One region of the Rhizobium sp. M10 genome, then DNA from elsewhere that is predicted to be linked to it. Evidence: predicted binding sites of a transcription regulator. Region 1 holds the regulator's gene; each other region holds the start of a gene.
The links. Region 1 encodes LexA, which represses DNA repair genes until DNA is damaged. Its sites were predicted from a motif close to TGTTCNNNNTGTGTTCNG; they were not measured.
Positions count from the first base shown of each region.

Region 1 (4,184 bases):
GGTGCTGATGTTTGCGGTGGTCGTCGCCGGCCGCAGCCGGCCGGCCTTGCGGGCGACGCTTATGGCGCTTGCCCTCGTGGTATGCGGCATGCTCTGCGCGCAGCTCGAAAGCTGGCGGGCCTCGACCGTCATCCTCGATTCATCCGTGACGACGACGGTGACCGGCCGCGTCGAGCGGCGCGAAGGCGACGATCGCGGGCGGTGGCGCTATGTTCTTGCCGTCACCGGCACCGAGGCGCCACAGGTGAAGCGGCCGCCGAGGCGCATAACCGTGATCGCCCGCGGCGCCGATGCGCCCTTCGAGATCGGTGACGTCATCACCGGCCGAGCACGGTTGACGCCGCCGGCGGGGCCGGCGCTTCCCGGGCTCAACGACTTTTCCTTCGGTGCCTATTTCGATGGCATCGGCGCCAACGGCTTCTTCTACGGTGCGCCCGAGAAAGTCGATTCGCAGGCAGGCCCGCAGCCTGCGAGATCGACGTCCGAAGCTCTGCTCGAATGGCTTTATCAGTTGCGCAGCGGCATCGGCGATCGCATACGCTCGATCCTGCCCGGCGACACAGGCGCTTTTGCCGCTGCTCTGGTGACTGACGAGCGGCGCGCCATCTCGAAGGAAACGACGGAGGCGCTGCGCCAGTCCGGCCTTGCGCATATCGTGGCGATCTCGGGCCTCAACATGGCGTTGTCGGCCGGCATCTTCTTCGTCGGTTTCCGGATGCTGCTCAGCCTCGTTCCTGTTGTCGCTCAAGCCTATCCGACAAAGAAGCTCGCCGCGGGCGGCGCGCTCCTCGCCGTCACGGCCTACTTCCTGATCTCAGGATTCGGGGTTTCGGCCGAACGCGCCTTCATCATGATGGCGATCATGCTGATTGCCGTCTTCTTCGATCGGCCGTCGATCAGCCTGCGCAATGTCGTTCTCTCGGCGCTCGTCATCATCGCCATTTCACCCTCCGAAGTCTTGGGTCCGAGCTTCCAGATGTCCTTTGCCGCGACTTTGGCACTGGTATCGGGCTATCAGCTGTGGAAGGACCGGCGCGTCCGGGAAAACCCGTTGCTGAAGCTGCCGGTCCTGCGGCCGGTCGTGGCGATCGCCGGTTTCTTCGGCGGCGTCTTCCTGACCTCGTTGATCGGTGGCTTTTCCACGGCGCTGTTTTCGATCGAGCATTTTCATCGCCTGACCGCTTATGGCCTGCCGGCAAACCTTGCGACGATGCCGATCATCTCCTTCATCGTCATGCCGGCCGGGCTGCTGGCTATGTTGCTCATGCCGTTCGGTCTGGACGCTCCGCTCTGGAAAGTGGTCGGTTTCGGCCTCGATCTGGTGATTGCGGTCGCCAAGACGGTGTCCGGCTGGGGCGGCGACATCGGCCTCGGCCGCTTGCCCGCCTGGTATTTCGCGGTCGCTGTGGCAGGCTTTCTGCTGCTGACGCTGCTCCGCACCCGGTTGCGCCATGCCGGCACATCGATCCTCGCCGGTTCGACGCTCATCCTGCTGATTCTGCCAGGGTCCCGGCCGCCGGATCTGGTGATTTCAGAGGATGGTGGTCTGGTCGCGCTCATCGCGCCGGCGGCACTGGCTTCCAACCGTGAAAACCCGCCGGACTTCATCTTCGACCAGTGGCAAAGAGCGCTGGTCCTGCCGAGGCACCACCCGCCGAAGATGCTGGATGGTCCTGCCATCCCGCCACCGGGTGAAGACCGCCGCGTCAGGCTGTCCCGCGACCAGCAGAATGACGCGAGGACGGCGATGGCGACCGCTGTAGCCGGTGGTGAGGTAAATCGGTTTTCCTGCGTGAAGAAGGCCTGGTGTATAGTCAGGCTCGGCAATGGCCATGTCGTCGCCGTCATCGACAACGCCGCCTATCTCGGCCCGGCCTGCGACGCCGGCGAGATTGTCGTGACCGCGGTGCGCCTGCGTTTCGACCGTTGCCGCTCGGGTGCGACACTCTTCACCGGCGAGACGCTGCGTAGGACCGGTTCCGTCGAACTGCGTTTTGCACAGGAGGGATTCGAGGTCGCAACCGCATTCGATGCTTTGTCGCGTCCATGGATGCGCCATCGAGCCTATGATTGGCGCAAAGACAGTTTTACCGAAACCGGCCCGTCCGCTGTCAGTGATAACGGCGAATGAGGCCGACCAGCTTGCCCTGCACCTTGACCCGGTCGGGCCCGAAGATACGGGTCTCGTAAGCCGGGTTGGCGGCTTCGAGGGCGATCGAGGCACCCTTGCGGCGAAAGCGCTTCAGCGTCGCTTCCTCGTCGTCGACCAGCGCAACGACGATATCGCCGGGACTTGCGGTGCTGCCGTTGCGGATGATCACCGTGTCGCCGTCGAAGATGCCGGCGTCGATCATCGAATCGCCCTTGACCTCCAGCGCATAATGTTCACCCGAGCCGAGCATGTCTGAGGGAACGACGATGTCGTGCGTGTTGTTCTGGATCGCCGAGATCGGAACGCCGGCGGCGATCCGGCCCATGACCGGCACGGACACAGTGTTGCCGTTGTCGGCGATCGGCTTTGCGGCAGCGGGGGCGGCGACCGGTTGGGGCTTGCCGAGGCTGCCTTCGATAACACTCGGTGAAAAACCGCGGCGCGGCTGAAGACTGGGGCTATAGGCCTCCGGCAGCTTGATCACTTCCAGGGCCCGGGCCCGGTTCGGTAGGCGGCGAATGAAACCACGTTCCTCCAGCGCCGTGATCAGGCGATGAATGCCGGATTTCGAGGCGAGATCCAGGGCATCCTTCATCTCGTCGAAAGAGGGCGGAACGCCGGATTCCTTCATGCGCTCATGAATGAAAAGGAGAAGCTCCTGTTGTTTGCGCGTGAGCATCGACGTCAGACCCCGTGATTGAAACAAATCCAGAACAGACACTATATGTTCCATATGTGTTCCGCAAGTAGCTAAATTTCCGTAAAACTTCGCGCCAACTCGTCGAGATTTTTATTTTCATTCGCCGGATTGGCGCACATGTCTTGCATTGAGGGTGGTGCTGTCGCACATCTCTGGCGTGTCAGGAGGGATATCATGATCGCACATTCCGCCAAACCGCACCCGCTGGATCATGTCGTGCTGCCCGTCGTCAATATCGACCTGGCGCGCGAAAGGCTCGGCAAGCTCGGCTTTACCGTCGCCGCCGATGCGCGCCATCCGTTCGGAACGGAAAATGCCTGCGTCTTTTTCGCCGACAAGACCTATATCGAGCCGCTCGGCGTGGCGAGTGTCGAGGAGAGCGAGGCAGCGGCCCGCCACGGCAATGTCTTCATCGCCCGCAATCGCGCCTTCCGCTTCCGCTGCGGCGAGGAGGGACTTTCGGCGTTGGCCTTCCTCACCGAGGATGCCGGCCTCGATCATCGGCGATTCGTGGGTAGCGGCGCGAGTGCCGGCGAGATGTTGCAGTTCAGCCGGCCGATGCGGATGCCGGACGGTTCGGAAAGCGTCGGCAGCTTCAAACTGGCCTTTTCAGGAGATCTGCGCGCGCCCGACTTCTTTCTCTTCACCTGTCAGCGCATCAATTCGTTCCCGGCCGGTCGTGCCGCTCTGGAGACGCATGCCAATGGCGTGACCGGCATTGCCGAGATCGCCCTTTGTTCGCCGGAGCCGGCTGCATTTGCCGCCTTCGTTGGTCTTGCGGTCGGGCAGACGGTGGTGGAGAAAACCGGTTTCGGCATGAAGATCGCGGCATCCAATGCCAAGATCAGCCTGATGACGCCGGAAGGGCTGGAGGCCTATTTCGAGCTTGTCGTTTCCGCCGCCGATCGTGGCCTGCGCGGTCAGGCAATCCTCTTCACCGTCACCGATCTTGCCGTGACAGAAGCGCATTTGGCTGCTAACGGAGTGACATACACACGCAAGAACAATCGCATTCTGGTGAAGCCCACGCCCGGGCAGGGCGCGCTTTTTGCCTTCGAGGAACCACGATGAGCACTGATACCAATTCCGAGGTCAAGATCGGCGAAGGCGAAGGCCAGGTCACCTTTTCCAATACCGGGCGCCTGTCGCTGATTGCCGGCCCCTGCCAGATGGAGAGCCGTGACCACGCCTTCATGGTCGCCGGTACGCTGAAGGAGCTCTGCGCAAAGCTCGGTATCGGCCTCGTCTACAAGAGTTCCTTCGACAAGGCGAACCGCACCTCGCTCTCGGCAGAGCGCGGCATCGGGCTTGAAAAGGGCATGGAGGTCTTCG
Region 1 is NZ_NWTA01000010.1:214,516-218,699, forward strand. It holds gene CO671_RS18540 (ComEC/Rec2 family competence protein) at 1-2,131, shown strand, start outside; gene lexA (transcriptional repressor LexA) at 2,112-2,831, opposite strand; gene CO671_RS18550 (VOC family protein) at 3,027-3,923, shown strand; gene kdsA (3-deoxy-8-phosphooctulonate synthase) at 3,920-4,184, shown strand, end outside.

Region 2 (4,184 bases), on a different contig from region 1:
GATCGACAGCGCCATTGCCGCAGTCGGCACGCCTCCCGAGGCGCCTGCTGCGCAGCAGCCCGAGGACCTGACAGGCTCTGCCGTCGTCCTGCTCGTCGAAGACGAGGAGGCGGTGCGCCGGGGCGGCAAGCGGATGCTGGAAACGCGCGGCTACACCGTGCATGAGGCGGGCTCGGGCGTCGAGGCGCTGAGCATCATGGAAGAGCTTGAGGGCAAGGTCGACATCGTCGTTTCCGACGTCGTCATGCCTGAAATGGACGGCCCGACGCTGCTGCGTGAGCTGCGCAAGAACTATCCAGACCTGAAATTCATCTTCGTCTCCGGCTATGCCGAGGACGCCTTTGCCCGCAACCTGCCGCCGGATGCGAAATTCGGGTTCCTGCCGAAGCCGTTTTCGCTGAAGCAGCTGGCTGTGGTGGTCAAGGAGACGCTGGATAGTTAGCGGTTACGGCTTCGTGGTTTCCGGATAGGGCGTTCGACGTGGCACCCCCCCCTCTGTCCTGCCGGACATCTCCCCCCCCCACAAGGGGGGAGATTGACGCTCGGCTTGACCTTCGCACGTCGCTAACGTTGTGCAGTTTGCAATGTTCATTATTCGTGCGGCCTGCGCTCCCGCCCAATCTCCCCACCTGTGGGAGAGATGCCCGGCAGGGCAGAGGGGGTGATCCACGGCAATCCGGCAAAGACTGGGCGGAAACAACCTGCCCCATCCCCCCTTACTCCCCGAGCGCCACGGCAATCTCTGCCGCCAGCCGCGCATTGTTTTCAACAAGCGCAATATTCGTCTTCAGACTCTGGCCGTCCGTCAGGTCGAAGATGGTCGAGAGCAGATAGGGCGTCACCGCCTTGCCGGTCACTTCGTCGCGTTCAGCGCTGTCGAGCGCGCGCTCGATATAGATCTCCATCTCTTCGCGCGGGATCTCGTCGGCCTCGGGCACCGGATTGGCGATCAGCATGCCGCCATTGATGCCGAGCTGTTCGCGCACCGTCTGGAAGTTGGCGATGGCCGCCGGGCTGTTCAGCGACAGCGGGCTGCGAAGCCCCGAGGAGCGCGACCAGAAGGCGGGGAATTCTTCGCTCTCATAGGTGACGACGGGCACGCCGCGGGTTTCCAGCACTTCCAGCGTTTTCGGAATGTCGAGAATTGCCTTGGCGCCGGCGCAGACGACGATGACGCCGGTGCGGGCCAGTTCCTCGAGATCGGCCGAAATATCGAAGCTTTCCTCGGCGCCACGGTGCACGCCGCCGATGCCGCCTGTGGCAAAGACGCGGATGCCAGCGCGCGCCGCCGCGATCATCGTCGCTGCGACCGTGGTGGCGCCGGTGCGGCGCTCGGCGATCGCAAAGGCGAGATCGGCGCGCGACACCTTCATCACGTCGGTCGCCTTGGCGAGCTGCTCCAGTTCGCCGGCTTCAAGGCCGATATGCAGCGTGCCGTGAATGACGGCGATCGTTGCCGGCACGGCACCCTGTTCGCGAATGATCGCCTCGACGCTGCGGGCCATCTCGATATTGCCGGGATAGGGCATGCCGTGGGTGATGATGGTCGATTCCAGCGCCACCAGCGGCGCGCCGCGCTGCTTGGCGCTGGCGACCTCCTTCGAATAGGCGATCGGCAGAAGAGGGGAGATGGGCTGGGTCATGATCTTGTCCTGTCGTCGATAGAGCATGATGCCGAATGTGTCGGCGGTTTTGCGACGACATCATGCTCGACTATTTCATTTGGCCGCTTCAATGCAGAATTCTGATCTGGGGAACAAGGGCAAGCGCCTCATTCAGCAGATCCGGCGTCAGATTTTCGTTGACGGCATGCGGCGACTGCACAGTCAGCGCTGCTGCCGCGGTGCCGTGGCGGACGGCTTCCTCGAGCGGCAGGCCGCGCATCAAGGCGGCGAGCGTGCCGGCGGCAAGGGAATCGCCGGCGCCGGTGACATCGGCGAGGGTCTCGGCGATCGGCGGCTGCAGCGTCACGGCGCGGCCGTCGCAAAATGCGACCAGCTCGCGCTGGCCGCGGGTGACGACGGCGCTCCGGATGCCGATCTCGTTCAGAAGCGGCGGCCAGCCGCCAGCGTCTTCCGGCCGTTCACCGATAAGGGCTGCGGCTTCGGCCTCGTTCAGGAACAGGTAGTCGATATCCGTGATGCAGGATTTCAGCCTGACGACCTTGGCCGGCGAAATGGCGATCGCCGCGACGGGCTTGGCCAGCGACCGTGCCTTGGCGACGATTGCAGCGATCGTCTCTTCCGGCAGATTGGCATCGAAAAGGATGAGATCATGCGCGGCGAAGGCTTCGCGCACCCAGCGGATGGAAAGACGCCGCGGCACGAAGAAGCGGTAGAGATCCATGTCGGCAAGGGCAATCACCAGGTTGCCGTCCCTCTCGATGATCGCGGTGTAGCTCGGTGTCTTGCGGTCGAGAAAAACGAAGGGCCGGTCGTCGATGCCGGCGAAATCGGCGGCTTCGCCGACCATCTCGCCGATGGGATCGCCGCCGCGCGGCGAAATCATCGTCACCTGAAAACCGAGCCTTGCAAGGTTGCGCGCCGCATTGAAGCCGCCGCCGCCCGGCTCCTCGAACCAGGTGCCGGGATTGCTGGCGCCCGGTGCCGTTTCCCCGGAAATGCGGCCGCGCCGGTCGATATGGGCGCCGCCGAGAACAAGAATCTTTTTCTTCATTTCAACCGCCTTTCGATGCCCCAAGCGCGAATCGAGACGGGGCCTCCTGGCGCGGCAACGCCGGCGCACCTGGCCTAAGCCGTTGCTTTGCATCGATAAAACAAATATAGAACACAGGCTGTTTTACCTTTTTCTTTCAATCGTTTGATCGCCTATTGCGAGAGTGGAACAAATAGGGTACAAACTCGACATTGCTTGGGCGGCTTCAATAACCTAAAGGTGGATCAGATGTCTCAGAATTCATTGCGGCTGGTAGAGGACAAATCGGTGGACAAAAGCAAGGCGCTTGAAGCGGCACTCTCACAGATAGAGCGGTCGTTCGGCAAGGGCTCGATCATGAAACTCGGCTCCAACGAGAACGTCATCGAAATCGAGACGATTTCGACGGGTTCGCTTGGTCTCGATATCGCGCTTGGCGTCGGCGGCCTGCCGAAGGGCCGCATCATCGAAATCTACGGGCCGGAAAGCTCGGGCAAGACGACGCTTGCGCTGCAGACCATCGCGGAATCGCAGAAGAAGGGCGGCATCTGCGCCTTTGTCGACGCCGAACATGCGCTCGATCCCGTCTATGCCCGCAAGCTGGGCGTCGATCTCCAAAACCTTCTGATCTCGCAGCCCGATACCGGCGAGCAGGCGCTTGAGATCACCGATACGCTGGTGCGCTCCGGTGCCGTCGACGTTCTGGTCGTCGACTCGGTCGCCGCACTGACGCCGCGCGCCGAAATCGAAGGCGAAATGGGCGACAGCCTTCCCGGCCTGCAGGCGCGTCTGATGAGCCAAGCGCTGCGCAAGCTCACCGCCTCGATCTCCAAGTCGAATACCATGGTGATCTTCATCAACCAGATCCGCATGAAGATCGGCGTCATGTTCGGTTCGCCGGAGACAACGACGGGCGGCAATGCGCTGAAATTCTATGCCTCCGTGCGCCTCGACATCCGCCGCATCGGCTCGGTCAAGGAGCGCGAAGAGGTGGTCGGCAACCAGACCCGCGTCAAGGTCGTCAAGAACAAGATGGCGCCTCCCTTCAAACAGGTCGAATTCGACATCATGTATGGCGAAGGCGTATCGAAGACCGGCGAACTCGTCGATCTCGGCGTCAAGGCCGGGATCGTGGAAAAGTCGGGCGCCTGGTTCTCCTATAACAGCCAGCGTCTTGGCCAGGGCCGCGAAAATGCCAAGACCTTCCTGCGCGACAACCCGGATCTCGCCCGCGAGATCGAACTGGCGCTGCGCCAGAATGCCGGTCTCATCGCCGACCGCTTCCTGCAGAACGGCGGACCGGATGCAGATGACGGCGATGCCGCCGCGGACATGTAAGTCTCGCGCCTGACTCTTGTCGGATATCTCCGCCGGCCGCATTCCCTGATGAGAATGCGGCCGGTTTTGTTTGTCGGCTGGACAGTGGCGGAGGCGAACGTTAAAAGCCGATGGATTTGTATTTATCTGCCTCGGGCAGCATTGAAGGGCATAGAATGAGCGGCGTGAACGATATCCGGTCGACCTTTCTC
Region 2 is NZ_NWTA01000003.1:116,447-120,630, reverse strand. It holds gene CO671_RS05890 (PAS domain-containing sensor histidine kinase) at 1-442, shown strand, start outside; gene CO671_RS05885 (pseudouridine-5'-phosphate glycosidase) at 717-1,643, opposite strand; gene CO671_RS05880 (carbohydrate kinase family protein) at 1,732-2,676, opposite strand; gene recA (recombinase RecA) at 2,905-3,993, shown strand; gene alaS (alanine--tRNA ligase) at 4,149-4,184, shown strand, end outside.
Region 2: a site for LexA is predicted at 2,773-2,790, ahead of recA (recombinase RecA). Genes of this name have one in related genera too.

Region 3 (4,184 bases), on a different contig from region 1:
GCGAGATATAATCGATGAACAGCACGCCGTTCAGATGGTCGATCTCGTGCTGCAGGCAGGTGGCGAGCAGGCCGTCGGCTTCCACCATCTGTTCCTTGCCGTTGCGGTCGAGATATTTGACCGAGACGACAGCCGGGCGCTCGACCTCGGCATAATAATCGGGAATCGACAGGCAGCCTTCCTCATAGACCGAGCGTTCGTCGGAGGATTTGACGATCTCGGGGTTGATGAAGACCTGCGGCTGCTTTTCCTCGCCCTCGCGCGACACATCGATGACGAGCATGCGGCGCGGCACGCCGATCTGGATGGCGGCAAGGCCGATGCCCGGCGCGTCATACATGGTTTCCAGCATGTCGTCGGCAAGGCGCTGCAGGTCGGCGTCCACCCGCTCGATCGGCTGGGACAGCTGGCGGAGAATGGGATCGGGAAGAATGATGAGTGGCTTGATGGTCATGGGCGTTCCCATAACCCATCTTTTCTCACTATGGAATTATCCGGCGGGCGGGGAAGACGCTTTTTTGCATCCCCGCCCGGAATTTTGCCATATTCGCGTCAAGCCGCACGGCGGGCAGCGGTGACGGCGCGGCCTTCCGGCCGGGCGCGGAAATGCTGCAGCAGCTCGATCAGCTTGCCCACCTCATCGGTGAGGCGGCGGGTTTCCGCCGAGGTGCGCTCGACCATGCCGGAATTCTGCTGGGTGATTTCGCCCATGCTGCGGATCGCCACGCTGACCTCGTTGACGCCGGTTGCCTGATCGCGGGCGGCGGCGGCAATATCGGCGACGAAGCGGTTGATGATATCGATGCGGCTGATCATGTCGTTCAGCGCCTCGCCGGTGCTGGAGACGATGCCCACACCCTGATTGACCTGGGTCGAGCTCTGCGAGATCAGGTTCTTGATCTCCTTGGCGGCTTCAGCCGTACGCTGGGCGAGCTGGCGGACTTCCTGGGCGACGACGGCAAAACCCTTGCCGGCATCACCGGCGCGCGCCGCTTCGACGCCGGCATTCAGCGCCAGAAGATTGGTCTGGAAGGCGATCTCGTCGATGACGCCGATGATCTTGGAGATTTCGGTCGAGGATTTTTCGATGCCGGCCATCGCCGAGACGGCGCTGGTGACGAGTTCACCTGAATTCTTCGCCTTCTGCTGTGTCTCACGCACGGCGCCGGAAGCCTTTTCGGCATTGGCGGCGGTCTGGCCGACGCTGACGGAAAGCTGCTGCAGGGCCGCCGAGCTTTCCTCGACGCCGGCTGCCTGCTGGGCGGTGCGCAGCGCCAGGTCGTTCGTCGCATTGGAAATGACGTCGGCGCCGCTCATGATCTGGCCCGACGTCTCGCGCACGGATGCGAAGGATTGGCGAAGGGCGCTGACGGCGCGGTTGTAATCCTCGGCCATCTGCCTGAAATCACCCGGCAGGTCGGAGGGCAGAGTAGCTTCGAGATCGCCGTTCGACAGTGCTTCCAGGCCGCGGCGCAGCTGCTCCAGCGCGATGGCCTGGTCGGATTGCGCCTTGGCGCGCTCCTCTTCCAGCGCACGGCGCTTGGCTTCCAGCGTCTCGAGATAGACCGAGATGGAATAATCCATGTCGAGCATGCCTGATTTGATGACGGCGGACAGCTTCTCGGCCAGCTGCCTGCCCTGCTGGCGCGCGAAGACCGACGGCCACTGCTTCTCCATGATGCCCTTGACGAGCTCGGACACGACGATGGCATAGCCGCCGATATACCAGCGCGGCTCCAGCCCGATGCGGGCATGCGTGCGGCCGACGGCAGTCACGCCTTCGACATAGCTTTCGTCAAACGTACCGCTTGCAAGATTGGCCCAATGATCCTGCTGCCGCTTCTTGGCATGGCCGACATGGCTCTTGTCCGTGAAGAAGCTCGAGACAGCGGGAGTCCTGGCGATCTTGGCGTAGAATTTATCGAGGGCGCCGCCGATCAGCTCGGCAATCACAGGGCGCAGCTCCCGCATCGACTTGCGCGCCGCCTCGTCCAGTTCGATGAAATCGAGACGCTGCTTGAGCGCGCTGTCGGTCTGCTGGGATGTCATGGGTATCTCTGTATTTGGCGCGACGGCGCGGGAGGGAATTCTGCGCCACAGCTTTTGGCGAATATGGTTGAGCAATCGTTAAATCCGGCGGCGATTTTCCGCGTTGGCCGGCAAGGCGCGGCGGCCTCTAGAGATATTGAGGATCGCCGATTTCGTTCACGTTTTGATCTATATCTTGCCGCATCTTCTGTTATGGTTGCGCCATGACCGTCACTTCCGAATCGCTCGCAGCTTCCGTCGCCTCGATCAGCCCGGCCATGCTGGCGCTGGCCGGCGGCGTTCTTGCAGCCCTCATCCTGCTGGTGATCGTCCTTTCTCTGCGCGCCGCCGGCCTTCGCCGCGAACAGGCGGAGGAGGCGGAGCTGCGCGCCAGAGAAAGTGCGATGCGCATGGCCGAGCTTTTGAAGATCCAGGCCGAGATGCAGGGCCGCATCACGGCCATGGCCGAGGTCTTCGGCGCGCGGCAAAGCGAACTCAATCAGTCGATCAACCAACGCCTCGACGGCATGTCGCAGCGCATGAGCTCGACGATCACCGAGCAGACCAAATCGACGCATGAGAACCTGCAGCGGCTGCAGGAGCGGCTGGCGGTCATCGATGCGGCGCAGAACAATATCCAGACGCTCGCCAAGGACGTCGTCGGGCTGCAGGCGATACTTTCCAACAAGCAGACGCGCGGCGCCTTCGGCCAGTCGCGGATGGAGACGATCGTTGCCGACGGCCTGCCGATGGGCGCCTATGCCTTCCAGCAGACGCTGTCCAACGGCTCGCGGCCGGACTGCACGATCCGCATGCCGAACGGCGCGCCGCCGCTCGTCATCGACGCGAAATTCCCGCTCGAAGCCTGGAACGCCATCCGCGACGCCGCCGGCAGCCCCGAGGCCGCCAAGCTCGCCGGCCAGCAGTTCCGCCGCGACATGGAGATCCATATCCGCGATATTGCCGAGAAATATCTGATTCAAGGTGAGACCCAGGATACCGCCTTTCTCTTCGTGCCGTCCGAATCGATCTTTGCCGAGCTCCACGAAAATTTCGAGCCGGTGGTGCAGAAGGCGCACCGGGCGCGCATCGTCATCGTCTCGCCGTCGCTGCTGATGCTGTCGATCCAGGTCATCCAGGCCGTGCTGAAGGACCAGCGCATGCGGGCGCAGGCGCATCTGATCCAGGGCGAGGTGGCGCTGCTGATGGACGATCTCGGCCGCCTCGACGAGCGGGTGCGCAAGCTGCAGGGCCATTTCGCCATGGCGCAGAAGGATGTCGACATGGTCGTCACGTCAGCCGACAAGCTCACCAGGCGCGGCGCCAGGATCGAAGCGCTGGAATTCGAGGCGGGCGGCGATGCCAGGCCGGCCCGCGACGGCGAGACCCCGGCCAAATCGGTGGAAAGCCGCACCGGTCTTCTCAAGCTTCGGGTGGTTGACGAGGAGTGACCGCTTCGGGCAGTGTCTGCCCCGCATTTCATACAAGAGTTGGAACATGCCGTCGCCCGCGTGTTCCAAAGGACGGGACATCCTCATGATCACAGTTTTCGGGTCCATCAACATGGATCTCATCGCCACGACCGCGCGCCTGCCGAAGCCCGGCGAGACGGTCGCCGGCAACGGATTTGCCACGGCCGCCGGCGGCAAGGGCGCCAATCAGGCGCTGGCAGCCCGCCGCGCCGGCCGCTATGTGCATATGGCCGGCGCCGTCGGCAAGGATGGTTTTGCCGCCGACGCACTCGCCCTGCTCGATGACGCCGGAACCGACCTCTCCCTGGTCAAGCATGTCGACGGTCCCACAGGCACGGCGCTGATCCTCGTCGGCGGCGATGGTGAGAACATGATCGCCGTGGTTCCCGGCGCCAACGGCCTGGTGACAGCTGGCGATGCCGAGACGGCGGTCGGCAGGATGAACGAAGGCGATATCCTGATGCTGCAGCTCGAAGTGCCTGTTGACGCCGTCGAACGCGCGCTGTCGGCTGGCCGCGCCAAGGGCATCACCAGCATCCTCAACCTGGCGCCGCTGATCCCCGACGCGCCGCGTCTGGGGCGGCTGGCCGATATCGTCATCGCCAACGAAACCGAGTTCGAGCGGCTCGCCGGACAGGATGGCATGGACGCCGAAGCACGCGAGGCAGCCCTTCACCGCCTGCA
Region 3 is NZ_NWTA01000009.1:156,205-160,388, reverse strand. It holds gene def (peptide deformylase) at 1-454, opposite strand, end outside; gene CO671_RS16850 (globin-coupled sensor protein) at 553-2,049, opposite strand; gene CO671_RS16845 (DNA recombination protein RmuC) at 2,253-3,479, shown strand; gene CO671_RS16840 (ribokinase) at 3,565-4,184, shown strand, end outside.
Region 3: a site for LexA is predicted at 2,203-2,220, ahead of CO671_RS16845 (DNA recombination protein RmuC). Genes of this name have one in related genera too.